Regions from separate parts of the Micromonospora sp. NPDC005324 genome, predicted to be linked through region 3. Evidence: riboswitches for the same ligand, from Rfam matches in the RefSeq annotation. Region 3 holds a riboswitch; each other region holds the start of a gene.

Region 1 (3,938 bases), on a different contig from region 3:
CCCGGAGCAGTCGTACGAGTTCGGGCCCTCGGCACCCCAGACGTAGGGCTTGCCGATCTGCGCGCAGGCGAACTTGACAGCGGTGCCCGCGGCGCCGCCGGGGTAGCTGCCCGGACAGGGCGCCGGGCGCAGCGGACCGCCGCCGCCGCTGCCGTACACCTTGAGGCGCAGCTTCTGCAGGCGGTCGATCTCGTCGTTGATCTGCTTCTTCTTCGCCGCCAGTTGAGCTTCGGTGCGGGTCAGCTGGGCCACCATCTCGTCCAGCGGCGCCTTCTGCGCGGCCAACTGGTCGCGCAGGTCGGCCACCTGGCGTACGTCCTTCTGCTGGTTGTGCGCGAAGCGGTCGAGCATTTCGAGCTGGCCGACGACCTCGCTGGGCGACCGGCTGCCCAGCACCGCGTTGACCGTCGAGACGTTCTCGCCCTTGTAGGCGCGGACGGCCAGGGCGCTGACCTTGTCCATCGCGGCGTCGACCTGGCGCTCCAGCGGAGTGATCCGGGCGGCCAGCGCGTCGGCCTGCTTGCGCTTCGCGGCGAGGTCGGTGCGGGTGGCGTTGTGCCGTTCGATGATTGGTTCGAGCTTGTTCCAGTCGGCGTCGATCTGGCGCTCGATCTCGGCGACGGACGGGTCGGCGTGGGCCGCCGTGGCACTGCCGGTCAGGACGACGGCGATGCCGGCCAGCGCGGCGAGAGCGGTGGTGAAGCGGGACCAGCGTGGGCGCGGCACGATCGACGCCGGGCCGGCTGATGCCGACCGCTCGGACGACGGCCGCGGGGCATGGAGTGCCACCGGGGTCTCGTACTCCTTCTTCCTGACCGCCTACCGGGTTAGCTGACGGGTTCGGGCGGGAAGTCGGCGCCCTACCGCAGTTGCTGCGGATTCACCCCGAGGGACCTGGGTCCCCGGTTCGTTCGGAAACGACTCGGCGGTGTCGGTCCGTTACCGCCCGGGCTGGGCGGAGCTGCTGTCGGGCCGACGAATGACCAGAGTAGAGACGCTTGTTACCGATCCGCAACCCGTGCGGCCGTGACACTCCGTACGGATTGGACGAGGTCACCGACCGTGTGTGAAGAATTCTTTCCGCATACTTCGATAGATGGAAAGGTATTGACGTAACCTCCCGGCCGGCGCGATGGTGACCTGACCTCACTCCGAGAGAATCTAGGGGGTTCGATGCACCATCCAACCCTGTCGACCGGCTGGCGCGCACTGCTCGCCGCCACCGTGGTCGCCGCCGCGACAACGGTGCCACTCTCCGTCGGCCCGGCCGTCGCCGCGCCCACCACCGACCGCCAGCAGCAGTACGCCGCCGCGGCCACCGAGTACGGCGTGCCGGCCGTCGTGCTGCTCGGCGTCTCCTACCTGGAGTCGCGCTGGGACACCAACGCCGGCACACCGAGCACCAGTGGCGGCTACGGCCCGATGCACCTGACCGACGCGCGGCACGTGGCCGCCCTACCCGGGCGGGGCCACCACGACGCCGGTGCCGAGGACCCACGCGGCGACGATTCCCGTCCCGCGCGGGTGCCCGCGCCCCGCCCGGTCGAGGCCCCCGCGCCGTCCACCGCCGCGTTGCAGACCGTGGACGCCGCGGCCACGCTGACCGGCGCCACCCCCGAGGCACTGCGCACCGACGCGGGCCTCAACATCCGGGGTGGGGCCGCGCTGCTGAGCGCGTACCAACGGGATCTGAGCGCGCCGGTCGGCGCGGACACCGACCCGGCGGCCTGGTACGGCGCGGTGGCCCGCTACTCGGGCGCGGACAGCGCCGACGCCGCGGCGGCCTTCGCCGACGAGGTCTTCACCACCATCGGCGCTGGCGAAGCCCGGGTGACCGACGACGGCCAGCGGATCACCCTGCCGGCCCGCGCGGTGCGGCCCGAGCGTGCCTGGCTGGACCGGCTGGGCCTGCGCCGGCTGGCCCGCCCCGACGGTGTGGAGTGCCCCCGCACCATCTCCTGCGAGTGGATCCCGGCGCCCTACGAGGCGTTTGGCGACGGGGACTACGGCAACCACGACCTCTCCGACCGACCCGCGCGGCAGAAGATCGAGTACATCGTCATCCACGACACCGAGGCGAGTTGGGCCACGACCCTGCAACTCGTCCAGGACCCGACCTACGTGAGCTGGCACTACTCGCTGCGCTCGGTCGACGGGCACATCGCCCAGCACGTGAAGACCACTGACGTCGGCTGGCACGCCGGCAACTGGTACGTCAACGCGAAGTCGATCGGGCTGGAGCACGAGGGCTTCGCGGCGCAGGGCACCTGGTACACCGAGGCGATGTACCGGGCCTCGGCGAAGCTGGTCCGGCACCTGGCGCTGCGGCTGGGCATCCCACTGGACCGTCAGCACATCATCGGCCACGACAACGTGCCCGGCACCGTCGCCTCGACAGTGCGGGGGATGCACTGGGATCCGGGCCCGTACTGGGACTGGACGCACTACTTCGACCTGCTGCACGCGCCTCGACTGGACACCGGCACCCCGGCCACCGGGCTGGTCCGGATCGACCCGGACTACGCCACCAACCAGCCGGCGTTCACCGGCTGCGTCACCGCAGGCGTGCCCTGCGCGCCGCGCGGCTCCTCCGCAGTGGTGCTGCGCAGCGCACCGTCCGCTGACGCGCCGCTGGTCAACGACATCGCGCTCCGCCCAGACGGCAGCCCGAACACGATGGTCGTGTCGGACCACGGGGCCCGGGCGTCCGCCGGGCAGACGTACGCGCTGGCCGGACGACAGGGCGACTGGACGGCGATCTGGTACCTCGGGCAGCGGGCCTGGTTCCACAACCCAACCTCCGCGCCGACCGCCAGCTGGACCGTCGGCGTCGTGGCCACGCCGAAGCCCGGACGGACCACCATTCCGGTCTACGGGCGGGCATACCCGGAGCAGTCCGCGTACCCGGAGGGGGTGCCCTACCAGACGATCTCGCCGCTCCAGTACACCCTGGCGGCCGGGCAGCGGTACGCCGTCGGCGCGGTGCTGGCCGGCGAGTACTACCGGGCCAGCACGTTCGACGGCTCCTCGCCGGGCGACTGGACGGTGATTCGCGGCAAGAACCGGTACGCGCAGATCCAGTTCGGCCACCGGATCATGTACGTCGACCTCGCCGACGTGCAGCTGTTGCCGTCCCCGGTGGGCGCGCCCCGCTGAGAACCACGACGGCCCCCGGTCGGTGACCGGGGGCCGTCGTGTCGCGCGAGGTGGATCAGCCGGGTCTGCGGAACCCGGCGATGGGCATGGTGGTGATGCTGGACACCTGCACCGGTTTGCCGGCGCGTGGCGCGTGCACCATCTGGTTGTTACCCAGATACAGCCCGACATGACTCAGGCCGGAGAAGAAGAAGACCAGGTCACCGGGGCGGGCATCCGCTCGCGAGACGGCCTTGCCCTCGTTCCACTGGTCACCGGTGTGATGGGTGAGGTAGATCCCGGCCGCCTTGTAGGCGTACTGGGTCAGCCCCGAGCAGTCGAACGAGTTCGGGCCGGTGGCACCCCAGACGTACGGCTTGCCGACCTTGCCGCAGGCGGTCCTGATCGCGGTGCGGGCCGCCGCGCTGACCACTCCGTTGATGGTCGGGCAGGCCGCGGTCTTGACAGTGGTCTTGGGCATCGACGCCTCGAGCTGCTTGATCTCGGCGTCGATCTGCTTCTTCTTCGCCGCCAGATCGTTCTGCTGCTTGGTCTGGGTGACGATCAGCGCGTCCAGCTTCTGCTTCTCACCGTCGTACTTGGCCCGTACGGCCAGCACACCCTCGACCTCCTTGCGCTCCTGCGAAGCGAGCCGGTCGAGAATGGTGAGCTGCTCGGTGAGCGTGTCCGGCTTGGCGCTGACCAGCAGCGCGCCGATGTCGTGCGACGGGCCCGAGATGTAGTAGCGGGAGGCGAGGTCACCGACCCGGTTGAGCGCCATCTCGCTCTGCAGCGCAAGCGGC
Region 2 (3,938 bases), on a different contig from region 3:
ACCGGCGCTTCGTCGACGGCGCACCACGCCACCCCAACCAGGACGCCGGGCACCGGGCCGCCGTGGCCGACGGGCAACATCCGTTCGCGGTGATCGTCGGCTGCTCCGACTCACGGCTGGCCGCCGAGATCATCTTCGACCGGGGTCTGGGCGACCTGTTCGTGGTTCGCACCGCCGGGCACACCGCCGGTCCTGAGGTGCTCGGCAGCGTCGAGTACGCGGTGACAGTTCTCGGCACCCCGCTGGTGGTGGTGCTCGGCCACGACTCGTGCGGTGCGGTGCAGGCCGCCCGGGAGTCCGCCGCGACCGGTACCGCACCGAGTGGCCATCTGCGCGCCGTGGTCGACGCCGTGCTGCCCAGCCTGCATCGGGCCGAGGCCGAGGGCGTGGACGACATCGACGGCATTGTCGACATCCACATCGCCCAGACCGTCGAGACGTTGCTCGGGCAGTCCCCGGTGCTGGCCGACGAGGTGGCGCGGGGGCGGTGCGCGGTGGTCGGGGTGTCCTACCGACTCGCTGCCGGAGCGGTGCGCCCGGTGGCCGCCGTGCCCGCTGGCTTCGCGACGTTGGGGACCCCGGCCGGATCCACCGAGTCGACCGACCCGGCCGCTGCTGCCACCGTCTGACGCGACGAGGGCCGCTCCGCGCCACGCGGAACGGCCCTCGACGGGATCGTGCAGGTCAGAGCAGCGACATGTGAACGTGGTCGGTGTGGTTCGACGGCCCGCTGTACGAACTCCAGCCGGTGGCCGGGAACCAGATCTGCCGGTTCCAGATCACGTAGTAGATGCCGAGCCGGTCTGCGTTACGGATGAGGAACGCGGCGACGTTGTTGCCGTACGTCCGGGTGTCGTTGTTGTGCCACGGGGCGAACCCGCTCTTCTGTAGCGACCAGTCGCAGGCGCGGCCCTTCGGGTGCTCCCACGGCCCGCCGGGGCGGTAGCAGCCGACGAACCGGTTGAAGCCGGCCGCCTTGACCTCCTTGTACGCGTGCAGCGTGCGCGGTGTGATGCAGCCGGACGTGGTGGGGTCGTTCTCGCTGCACGACTGGGCCTTCCAGTCACCGTCGGCCGTGCGACCCGGGCCGATCTTCGCGACCTTGGAGGTGGCATCCACCAGGCCGCCGGTGAAGCCCTTGCCGCCGACGAGGGAGAGCGCCTTGTCTGCCTCGCTCTTGCGCTTCGCCATCAGGGCGGTCTGCTTCTGCTGCTCGCGGACCTCGGTGTCGAGGGCCAGCTTGGCCTGCTCGGCGCGGGCCTTCACCTCGTTGACCTCGGAGAGCTTCTTCTCGTTGACCATGTTCATCTCGTCGAGCATCCCGGCGCGCTGGACGAACGAGTCGGGCGCTTCGCTCTCCAGCAGCATCGCGACCGCGCCGATCCGGCCGGTCCGGTACGCCTGGGCGGCGATCTGCCCGACCTGCGGGGCCAACGCGTCCAGGTCGGCCTTGGCCCGGTTGACCTCCGCGGCCAACTCGCCCTGCCGCTTCTTGGACTTGTCCAGCTTGGACTTTGCGGCGGAGTAGTCGCGGTTGGCCTGCTCGATGACGTCGTTGAGCAGCTTGGGCTCGCCGTCCTCCTCGTGCCCCGAGGGTGTGGGGGTCGTCGGGGCGGCGTGCGCTGGGAGCGGCCCGGCGAGCACTGTCAGTGCGGCGATCACGGCCACCACGGGTGTCAACCAGCGGCGTAGGGGTGCCGTCACAATGTTCCCTTCCGTCGACCGCCGACCGGGTTAGCTGACGGGTTCGGGGCGGAAGTGGCCCCTACCGCTGACGCGGATTCACCCCAGGTACCTGGGTCCCCGGCTCGCCGGTTGGCGATTGGGCGGTGGCACCGCAGGCGCCGCTTCGCGCCTTCATCGGTCACCGGCAGCGAGGTTACCCGAGAGTCGACCAGGTGAGCTACGGCTGGATGCCGACCAAAAGCGTCATTTCGCCATAGCGTTGAGTGACCAGTGACGCGGTTCTCAGGGTGGATGCCCGATCTGGTCACGCTGAGGAGTGTCACCATGCCGTATCCGTGCTCCTGTTCGACTCCGGCCACCGGTCGGTGGCCTCGGATGGGGGTGTGGCCCGCTTCTGGCCCGGCTCGTCGGTGCCGGCCGTTCGCGGTGAGATGAGTGCGGCCAGTGCCTCGCTGCGGTCCGGCTGGGGCCGGGACGCCGGAGCGTCGGTGGACGCCGTGGCAGCGCTACGCCCGGCGGCGGTCACCACCGCGGCCAGCCCGGTGGTCAGCGGCACTGCGGCGATCAGGCCGAGGGTGGCGACCGCGCTGCGGACGATCTCCTGCGCGAGGAACTCACTGGTGAGGATCTGCCCGATCGGCCGCGCGTCGGCGGTGAGCAGGAGCAGCAGGGGCAGTGACGCGCCCGCGTACGCCAGCACGATGGTGTTGACAGTGGACGCGATGTGCGCGCGGCCGACCCGGGTGGCCGCCCGGTACAGCTGCAACCGGGTCAGCCCGGGGTTGGCGTTCGCCAGTTCGGTGACGGTTGCCGCCTGGGTGACCGTCACGTCGTCGAGCACCCCGAGCGAGCCGATGATGATCCCGGCGAGCAGCAGACCGTGCAGGTCCACGTCGCCCTGGAACATCGACAGGGTGGTGGCGTCCTCGCTGCCGAAGCCGGTGAGGTGGGTCGCGGCCGTGGCGATGGTGGCGAGCACGCCGGTCAGCACCAGGCTGCCCAGGGTGCCGAGCACCGCGACCGAGGTCTGTGCGGTGACCCCGTGGGTCAGATAGAGCACCACGAACATGATCAGGGCCGCGCCGACCACCGCCACCAGCAGCGGTGACCCGCCGGCGCTGATGCCCGGAAGCACGAAGGTGAGCAGGATGGCGAAGCTGGCGGCCAGCCCGGCGAGCGCGGCCAGACCTCGCCACCGACCGAACGCGACGATCGCGGCCGCGAAGATCACCGCCAGCCACACCATCGGGGTGCCGCGTTGGTGCTCGGCGATGTTCCAGTTGCTGGTGGTGGGATCGGTCGGGTCGGCCAGTTCGACCAGGATGACCTCGTCGCCGACCTCGACCCGGGGTGCGCCGGGCCCGTCGGGCACCGGCGTCCGTACCTGCTGGCCGGCGGTCGGCCCGTCGTCCACCAGGACGTCGACAGTGCCGCACCGCCCGTCGCCGACTCTCGGTGTGCCCTCGGGGGCCGACGGCACCGGCGGGCACGGCTCGCTCACCACCCGGGTGACCGTCCCCGGGTAGCGCGGCACGTCCGCACCACCATCGGTCTGCGGTGACCCGCCGCGCGGCCAGAGCAGCACCGCGGCCAGCACTGTGGCGACGAAGAGGGGTACCACAGTCACGACGAGGATCCGTCGCACCCGTGGTGGGGCGGACGGAGCGGGGTGACTGTGGTCGGCGGCCAAGGCGGGACTCCCAACGATCCGGTGCGGGATACGGGTCAGCGGGCCGGGCGGTTCACCGTTGCGGTGGAAACGCCGCGGACGGCGGGCGCGGATCGCTGCCTGACGACCGCCTGATCACGGACGGTCAGTGCTCGGCCCGGTCGGCCGGGGGCGACGCCACGAGGTGGCGGCGCCGGTGCCCGACTGTGCAGCAGCATGTGGAGAGCCATCGTGGGAGATGTTAGCCAGCCCTCCTGGGGGTTGCAGGTCGTGGCGGAGTGTCGGGCGGCCGAACCGCCCGCGCGGCGGGCCCCGGGGCGGCATGTTGGAGCCATGCCCGCTGCGTCACCGCCCGACGCCGCGCCGGACTGAGTGCGGTCAGCCGCGCTTCATGAGCCGGCCGACCGCCGCCATCATCTCGGTGGCCATCTCGTCGGCCCGGCCCTCGGCGGCGCCCTCGTGCATGCAGTGCCGGGCGTGCCCGTCGAGCAGCCCGAGGGCCACCTTGTCGAGGGCGGCCTGGATGGCGGAGATCTGGGTGAGCACGTCGATGCAGTAGCGGTCGTCGTCGACCATCTTCTCG
Region 3 (3,938 bases):
ACACCGCCGCGCGTCGCTTCGGGGGCGCCGGGGTGCTGCCCACCCCGCAGACCCCACACACCCCCGCCGAGTACGCCGCCCGGGAACGCTATCTGCACCGAGCGGCGATGGCGGCGTACTGGCGGGGCGACCTGACCATGGCACAGCTCAGCGACGTGTTCGGGCACCGGCGCGGCTGGGATCCCCGGCGGCACCCGGTCGAGCAGGAGGTGCTGATCAGCCGGGTGATCCGGGATGCGCGGCTGGCCGACTACCAGGTGGCCGCCGACCGTGAGCGGGCCGCCTGGCGCGACGCGGAGTTGGCCGCCGAGTCGGCTCGTGTCCTCGCCGAGGAGGCGTACGCGGCGGCGGTCCGGCTCCGCCCCACTCCGGTGCCCGCGCGTCGGACGGTGGCCGGGGCGTTGCGTCCCGCCGTCGTGGCACTGTGGCGCCCGGCCCGGTTGGGTTGAGCCCAATCCGTGATGTGAGGCCGGTCACCGCATTGCGAAATCGGACGTACGGCGCGATCGGCGCCATTGTTCCCGCGATTGCGGTCGCGTTCTTTGCGGCCTGTCCGGTTGTCGCCCGTAGGCGTCGCCGTAACCGGTTGTCCCATCGAGTCACATCATCGGCAATACGCGCAGAAATTGTCGCACCAATTGGGGTTTACGCAGGTGAACCTGGCTTGGCAGCGCGCTGAGACGCCAGTAGTGTCGTCCCGTCCGGTGCGGTTACCGATCGCAAGACGCGACGCCGCATCGACCCGCTTAATCGTGATCAACGAGCCGGGGACCCATCAGTAAGTCTGGGGTGAATCCGCGAGCCACGGCCCGCGGTAGGGCGATCTTCCCGCCCGAATCCGTCAGCTAACCCGGTAGGCGGTGTCGGAAGGAGTCCCATCCTCGTGCAGCACCTTTCCACCCCTCGGTTGTTCCCTCGCCTCCACGGCGCGGCGGTGCACCCGCTCAATCGTCGCGTGACGGTGAGCTGACCCCCCGGGTCATCGCCTTCCCCGCCCGGCCGCGCCGGGCGTTCCCCTGAGCGGTTCACCATCCGCGGACCACGGTCCGCGCGCTGGCGCCTGCCCGGATGCCGGTCCGGCCCCGGTGTGCCGCTCTCCCCCCGATCCGTGGAGGACCCCGTGAAGCACACCCTGAAGCGTCAGCTCCGCCGTCTCGCCACCGAGCGCCCGTACCAGATCGTCGCCGCCTCCGCCGCGGCCCTCGCGATCGCCACCACCACCGGCGCCCTGCTCACCACTGCCGACGACGCCCCGGCCGGCCAGCGCACCGCGACCACTGTTGCCGAGATGCGCAGCGACGTCGCCGCCTCCCGCGGCGATGTTCGGGACGCGTCCCCCTCGGCCAGCGCCGTGCCGACCACTGCCGCCCCGGCCACCAGCGCCGCGTCGCCCGCCGCCAAGGCCAGCAGCAACCCGGACCTGACCCGGAAGCCGGAGCGGCCGAAGCCGCCCGCGACCAAGGTGCTCGATTACGACTACGAGGCGCAGAACACCTACTACAACTGCGGCCCGGCGGCCACCCGGAACGCGCTCAGCGCCGCCGGCATCGACCGCACCCAGGAGGAGCTCGGCGCCGAGCTGGGCACCACCGAGATGGGCACCAACTCGGCCGAGGACACCACCCGGGTGCTCAACGCCGAGGTGAAGGGCTCCCCGTACCGGACCCGGATGTTCCCCGGCGCGCCCAGCGCGGCCCAGATGGACCGGCTCCAGGCCGACGTGGTGAAGGCCGTCACCGACGGCCGGGGCGTGGTGGCCAACGTCGTCGGGGACGCCACCGACACCGACGGCAGCTGGCACTCCTACGGTGGCGGGCACTACATCGCCGTCGTGGGCTACAAGGACAACGGCCGCACCGTGCGGATCGCCGACTCGGCGAACCCGGCCGACCCGTCGTACTGGATCACCACGATCGACCTGGCCAACTGGATCACCAGCCGGGGCTACTCCGCCTGACCCGGGCACTCTGACCGCCGCGGGCGCCGTCCCCCACAAGGGGCCGGCGCCCGCGGCGTCTGTCTGTGCGGTCAGTAGGTGATGAAGCCGTACAGCGCCTTGTGGTTCGACTTCGTCCCGACGACCGTGTGGTCGACGGCGGACGACTGCACGCCGCCGTTGACGAACAAATAATCGATCTTGCTGGAGCCGTTGGTGGCCTTCGACCCGTAACCGGTCATTCCATAGCCGCCCAACGTGCCGGGGGCGATGCCCGTCCGGTTCGCGTCGATGCCCACCACGCGGATCGTGGAGGCGTTCAGCAGGCTGGTCGCGTCCGCGCCGAGGTGGATGCCGGTGTTGGCGATGCCCCGATCGCCGTCGCCGGCACAGGCGTTCTGCCGGTTCTCCTGGGGCAGGTGCATGGTCGCGGCGAACACACTGGTGCCGGTCGCCTTGATGGTGAACCGGGCCGCGATGGCGCTGGTCCGCTTCCACTTGTAGAAGTCGGTGCTGTCCGGGTCGCTGTTCGGTGGCTTGTACAGCGTGCATCCGGCGCCGTTGGCGTACGCCGTGCCCGGCCTGAGCCAGCCCGCGCTCCAGTACTTCGAGATGTCGCCGCTGGCCAGGCTCAGCGTCCGCGTGTTCCAGATGATGCCGTTGGTCTGCTTCTTCTTGAGATCCCCGAGCGACTGCGAACTGCACTTGTGCGTGCTGCCCCACGGCTCCGGGTCACTCCACGCCACGATCGCCCCGTAGGTGCCCGCCGGGTAGCCGAACTTCGCCGACAGTTGGTCGGCGTACGCCTCGGCCTGGCCGCTGCCACGCACCTGCTGCACGATCAGGATGTCCGGCGGCGCCACACCGCTGGTGCCGGTGCGACCAGCGTCGTCGACCAGGACCGAGCTCAGGTGGTCCGGCCCGGAGATCCGGGTGCAGCTCCCGTCGGAGTTGTTCACCACCAGGTTCTCGATGTTGTTGTTGTAGACCCGAAGGACCCGGTCGGCGGCCACTGCCGCCCCGCCGTTCGGTGTGGCGACATCCGCCGGTGTGCCTGGTGCGGCGTGCGTCGGCGACGCGCCGAGTGCGACGGCTGCCAGGGCCGCGACCAGTGCTGATCCGGACATCCTGAGCACTGTGGCTCCTTTCCGCGACGGGACCGACGGATGGGCCGTCCCGGTTCAGGTCGCGAACTCTACAGTGGATCTTCGTGTCCCGGGGGTGGCGCGGGTGACGGCTCTCGTACCAGGCCGTGAACCGTGGGAGACTGCGGCCGTGGTGGAGAAGACGGGTGGTCACGCCGGCCGCAGGCCGGTCCTGCTGCTGCTGCACGGCATGGGGGCGACCGGGGACGTGTGGTTGCCCTGGGCGCCGTACCTCGAGCAGCACTGGCCCGGGCGGTGGCTGGCACCGGACCTCGCCGGCCACGGCTGGGCATCGCCGCTGCCGTTGTACTCCTTCGCGGGCTTCGCCCAGCAGATCGCGCAGGCCCTCGCCCCCGACGACCGGCTGGTCGTGCTCGGGCACTCGCTGGGTGGGGTGGTCGGCCTGGCGCTGGCCGCCCGCGACGCCGGGACGCCGGTGGACGCCGTGGTCGGGCTGGGCATCAAGGCCCTCTGGTCGCCCGCCGAGCTGACCCGCGCCGCCGAGGTCGCCGCCCGCCCGGTGGGCTGGTTCGCCAGCCGCACCGAGGCGGCGCGCCGCTACCTGCGGGTCGCCGGGCTGGCCGGCCTGGTCCCGCCGGACCACCCGGTGGTGGACGCCGGGCTGCGCCAGGTCGACGGCCGGTGGCGTCTCGCCATGGACCCGGCCGCCTTCGCCGTCGGCGAGCCCGACCTGACCGCGCTGCTGGCGGCGACCGACGTGCCGGTGGTGCTGGCACGCGGGGAGAACGACCCGATGGTCACCGACGAACAGCTCAAGGAGTACGGCGTACCGGTCGCCACCCTCCCCGGTCTCGGGCACAACGCGCACGTGGAGGACCCCGCCGCGGTGCTGGCGC
Region 4 (3,938 bases), on a different contig from region 3:
GCCCGGCGCCCAGGCCAGCTACACGATCAACGACCGGTTGGCGGCCGGTCCGCTGCGCTTCCGGACCACCTACCACGCGGACGTGTTGATCAGCGAGGCCGACGAGATCGTCATGGTGGCCCGCCAGTGGCCGGCGACCACAGTGCGCAACCACACCCGACTACGCGCCGAGCCGGACGGCCTGGTCCGCATCGACGTCGAGATCACCCTGACCGCGCCGACGCCACTGTTCCGGTACGCGTTCCGCCAGGCCCAAGCCGCCCACCTGGCCCTCGCCACCCGGCTGGGCGCGGCCCTGGACCGCACCGGCAACCCCCCACAACCGGCCTGACCAGCCCCGTCGGCTCACGTGCCCAGCCTCGCCCCTGCTCGCCGATCATGGAGTTGTGGTGGGTGACGTGGTTCGTCTGGCGGGACGCCGGCCCCACGGCTTGTAGGTGGACAGCACCGTCGCGATGATCATCAGGCTGGTCGACACCGCCGGCGCGATGACCAGGTCGGCGCGGTCCCGTGTGGGCAGGGCAGCGCCGACCACTCCGGCGTGGCGCAGGTTCGGGGTGAGCAGGAACAGCACCAGCCCGACCATCACGGTGGTGAGCACGAGCTTGACCAGCACCCAGCGGTGGCGCAGCAGGCCCCACGGGGTGAGCAGCGAGCTGGCGACTCCGATCAGCCAGACCAGGACGCTCAGCGGCGCGAACAGCACCGTGCCGACCAGGGCCGTGACCGGATAGACCACAGCCGGGTCGGCGCCCCGCTGCACGGCGATGCCGAGGGTGAGCAGCACCAGGTCGGCGCCGAGCCAGCCGAGCGAGGTGACGAGGTGCAGGGTGAGCAGCGCCTTGCGGGTGGTGGGTCGGATCCGAGGCATACCGCGATGCTGCCCGCCGACCGCGGCCGGGTCGTCCGACGACCGACGACATCAGGGGTACGCCCGGCGACGTAGCCCGGCCCGGACACACGTGATGCCTGTGAGTCATGACGATGACTCACAGGCATCACGACGCGTGGCTCAGTAGACCGACAGGTGTACGTGGTTGGTGTGGTCCGTGGACGGGGTGCCGTGCGCCCCGCTGTACGACTTCCACCCGCTGCTGGGCAGCCAGATCTGCCTGTACCAGATCACGTAGAGCACGGCGAGCCGGTCCGCGTTGCGGATGAAGTACGCGGCCAGGTTGTTGCCGTACGTCTTGTCACCGCCGGTGGCGTTCCCGCCGAAGCCGCCCTTCTGCGCCGCGAAGTCGCAGGCCCGGCCCTTCGGGTGTTCACCGGAGCCGCTGGGGCGGTGGCACGAGACGTACCGGGTGAAGCCCGCGGCCTTGGCCTGGTTGAGCGCGTGCAGGGTGCGTGGCGTGATGCAGCCGCTGGCCGGGGTGGGGTCGTTGACGCTGCACGACTCGGAGGGCCAGGAGCCGTCGGAGTTGCGCGGCGCGGCCGTCGCGTTGGCGCTGGATGTGCCCCGGTTGGAGCCGGTGTCGGCGGTGGTCTGCGGCTTGGGTGTGGTGGCCACGGTCAGGGCCCGTTCGGCCTGCTCCTTGCGCTTGGCCATCACCGCGACCTGCTTGCGCTGTTCGTTGATCTCGCCGTCCAGGGCGACCCGGGTGCGGTTGGCCTTGTCCTTGCTGTTCAGCAGGTCGCGCAGCACCCGGTCCTCGTTGGCCGCCACAGCGTCCAGCGCGGCCGCGCGGTCCATGAAGCCTTCCGGAGTGTTGCTGTTGAGCAGCGCCGACATCGCACCGAGCCGGCCGGTGCGGTAGGCCACCTCGGCGATCTCGCCGACCTTGCCGTTGCGCTGGTCGATCTCGACCTCGATGGTCTTCAGCTGGGTGGCGAGCTGCTTCTGCCGTTGCACCGAGGTGTCCAGGGCGCGCTTCGCGTCCAGGTAGCCCTTGCTGGCCGCCTCGAGTTGGGCGCGCAACGCCGGGGTGCCGCCCTCCTCGTCGGAGTCGGGTGCGGCGGCCCGCAGGCCGGTCGGGGGAGCGGCCGAGGCGGTGCCGGCCGGGAGCGCGACGCCGAGGGCGAACATCGCGACGATCAGGGCCGCCAGTCGGGCGGCGGGTGGTCGTGCTGGTGCCACTGCGCATGTCCTTCCGTCAGCCGCCGACCGGGTTAGCTGACGGGTTCGGGACGGAAGATCCCTACCGCTGACGCGGATGCACCCCAGGAACGTGGTTCCCCGGTTCGCCCAGCTGGGCGATTAGGCGACGACCACCACCGGCGCCGGGAGGGCGCCGCCTGGTGGAGGCCGGGACCGAGCCTACCGGTGCCGATGGGACCCGTGCAGCCAATGTGACGGACGGTGCGTGCGTCACCACGGAAAATCACGGCTCCGTCACCATTCGATCGAGCCACACGCTCCGGAGGCGGCGCCGGGCTCGATCTGCAACGTCGCGTGCTCGATGCGGAAGTCGTCGTGCAGGGCCGTACGCGCCGCGGTGAGCACCGCGCCGACCTCCGCGCCGGGTGCCATGGTCAGGTGAGCGGAGGCCACCTCCATGCCCGAGGTGAGCGTCCAGACGTGCAGGTCGTGCACCTCGACGACACCGGGGACGGCGGCCAGCCGGTCGTGCACGGCGGTCACCTGGAGGTGCTCCGGGGCGGCCTGCACCAGGATGCGGATGGCGGCGCGGGCCAGCCGCCAGGTGCGCGGCAGGATGAACACGCCGATGGCGACCGCCACCAGGGGGTCGGCCCACCACCAGTCGGTGACGGTGATGAGCAGCGCCGCGCCGATGACGCCGAGCGAGCCGAGCAGGTCACCGAGCACCTCCAGGTAGGCGCCCTGGAGGTTGATGCTCTCGCGCGCCCCGGCGCGCAGCAGCGCGAAGGCGGCGATGTTCGCGAGCAGGCCGAGCACGGCCACCGCGAGCATCGGGCCGGCGATGACCTGGTGCGGGTCGCCGAAACGGCGGATCGCCTCGATCACCACGTAGATGGCGACGCCGGAGAGCAGGACGGCGTTGGCAAGCGCGGCGAGCACCTCGAGTCGATAGAGCCCGAAGGTGCGCTGCGGGTCGCCGGTGGCCCGCCGGGTCGCCGTGATGGCGGCGAGGGCCATCCCGATGCCGAGCACGTCGGTGAACATGTGCCCGGCGTCGGAGAGCAGGGCGAGCGAGCCGGTGTGCAGGGCGACCACCGCCTCGACCACCATCAGGGTGGCGAGCAGCCCGAATGCCGCCCAGAGTCGACCTCGGTGCTGGTGTGCGGCATTGGCGACGGACCCATGGTGGTGGTCATGACCTGCGCCCACGAGAACCACCTTCCGCCGCTGGTCGGGAACCGGTCAAATATATGTTCACATCGCAATGTGTGCAAGTGTACGGGCAGCGCCTCCCGCTGGCGGCAGTACGCACACGTCAGCCGGTCGGGTCGATGGTGGTGAGCCGCTGGGTGGCCCGGGAGAGCGCCACGTACAGGGTGCGCACCCCGGCGCCCGGATCGGCCCGGATCTCGCTCGGGGCGACCAGCACCACACCGTCGTACTCCATGCCCTTGGCCTCGAGGCTGGTCACCACCTGCAACCTCGGCGCGCCGAGCGCGCCGAGCCAACCGGCGACCTCGTCCCGGCGGGGGACTGGCGTGATCACCCCGACCGTGCCCTCCACCTCGGCCAGCAGGCCGGCGGCGGCCTCCACTGTCGCGGTCTCCAACCCCGTCGCGGGCACCACCAGCTCGACCGGCTCGACGCCGGTGGAGCGCACGGCGGTCGGCAGCGGCAGGTCCGGGTAGAGCCGGCGGATCTCCGCCGCCGCCACCGCGAAGATCTCCGCCGAGTTGCGGTAGTTGGTGGTGAGCGTGAAGTCGTGTCGCTTGCGCCGGCCCAGCGCCTGGTCGCGGGCTCGGGTCAGCTCCTCCGGATCGCCGGTCCACGCGGTCTGCGCGGGGTCGCCCACCACCGTCCAGGAGGCCAGTCGGCCGCGCCGACCGACCATCCGCCA

The links. Region 3 has a riboswitch for cyclic di-AMP ahead of ABZS40_RS05515 (C39 family peptidase). Riboswitches for the same ligand answer to the same signal wherever they lie in the genome.
Region 1: it holds a riboswitch for cyclic di-AMP, as region 3 does, so the genes downstream of both, ABZS40_RS14805 (NlpC/P60 family protein) here and ABZS40_RS05515 (C39 family peptidase) in region 3, are expected to answer to the same signal.
Region 2: it holds a riboswitch for cyclic di-AMP, as region 3 does, so the genes downstream of both, ABZS40_RS15860 (hypothetical protein) here and ABZS40_RS05515 (C39 family peptidase) in region 3, are expected to answer to the same signal.
Region 4: it holds a riboswitch for cyclic di-AMP, as region 3 does, so the genes downstream of both, ABZS40_RS06755 (hypothetical protein) here and ABZS40_RS05515 (C39 family peptidase) in region 3, are expected to answer to the same signal.

Annotation. Positions count from the first base shown of each region.
Region 1 is NZ_JBEXGE010000011.1:185,172-189,109, forward strand. It holds gene ABZS40_RS14805 (NlpC/P60 family protein) at 1-789, opposite strand, end outside; cyclic di-AMP (ydaO/yuaA leader) riboswitch at 803-938, opposite strand; gene ABZS40_RS14810 (peptidoglycan recognition family protein) at 1,174-3,156, shown strand; gene ABZS40_RS14815 (NlpC/P60 family protein) at 3,212-3,938, opposite strand, start outside.
Region 2 is NZ_JBEXGE010000013.1:21,113-25,050, forward strand. It holds gene ABZS40_RS15855 (carbonic anhydrase) at 1-629, shown strand, start outside; gene ABZS40_RS15860 (hypothetical protein) at 685-1,704, opposite strand; cyclic di-AMP (ydaO/yuaA leader) riboswitch at 1,709-1,839, opposite strand; gene ABZS40_RS15865 (YibE/F family protein) at 2,006-3,376, opposite strand; gene ABZS40_RS15870 (metal-sensitive transcriptional regulator) at 3,734-3,938, opposite strand, start outside.
Region 3 is NZ_JBEXGE010000004.1:71,789-75,726, reverse strand. It holds gene ABZS40_RS05520 (hypothetical protein) at 1-449, shown strand, start outside; cyclic di-AMP (ydaO/yuaA leader) riboswitch at 734-875, shown strand; gene ABZS40_RS05515 (C39 family peptidase) at 1,109-1,957, shown strand; gene ABZS40_RS05510 (hypothetical protein) at 2,029-3,063, opposite strand; gene ABZS40_RS05505 (alpha/beta fold hydrolase) at 3,212-3,938, shown strand, end outside.
Region 4 is NZ_JBEXGE010000005.1:42,803-46,740, forward strand. It holds gene ABZS40_RS06745 (SRPBCC family protein) at 1-331, shown strand, start outside; gene ABZS40_RS06750 (hypothetical protein) at 377-871, opposite strand; gene ABZS40_RS06755 (hypothetical protein) at 1,013-2,026, opposite strand; cyclic di-AMP (ydaO/yuaA leader) riboswitch at 2,083-2,214, opposite strand; gene ABZS40_RS06760 (cation diffusion facilitator family transporter) at 2,333-3,250, opposite strand; gene ABZS40_RS06765 (AAA family ATPase) at 3,357-3,938, opposite strand, start outside.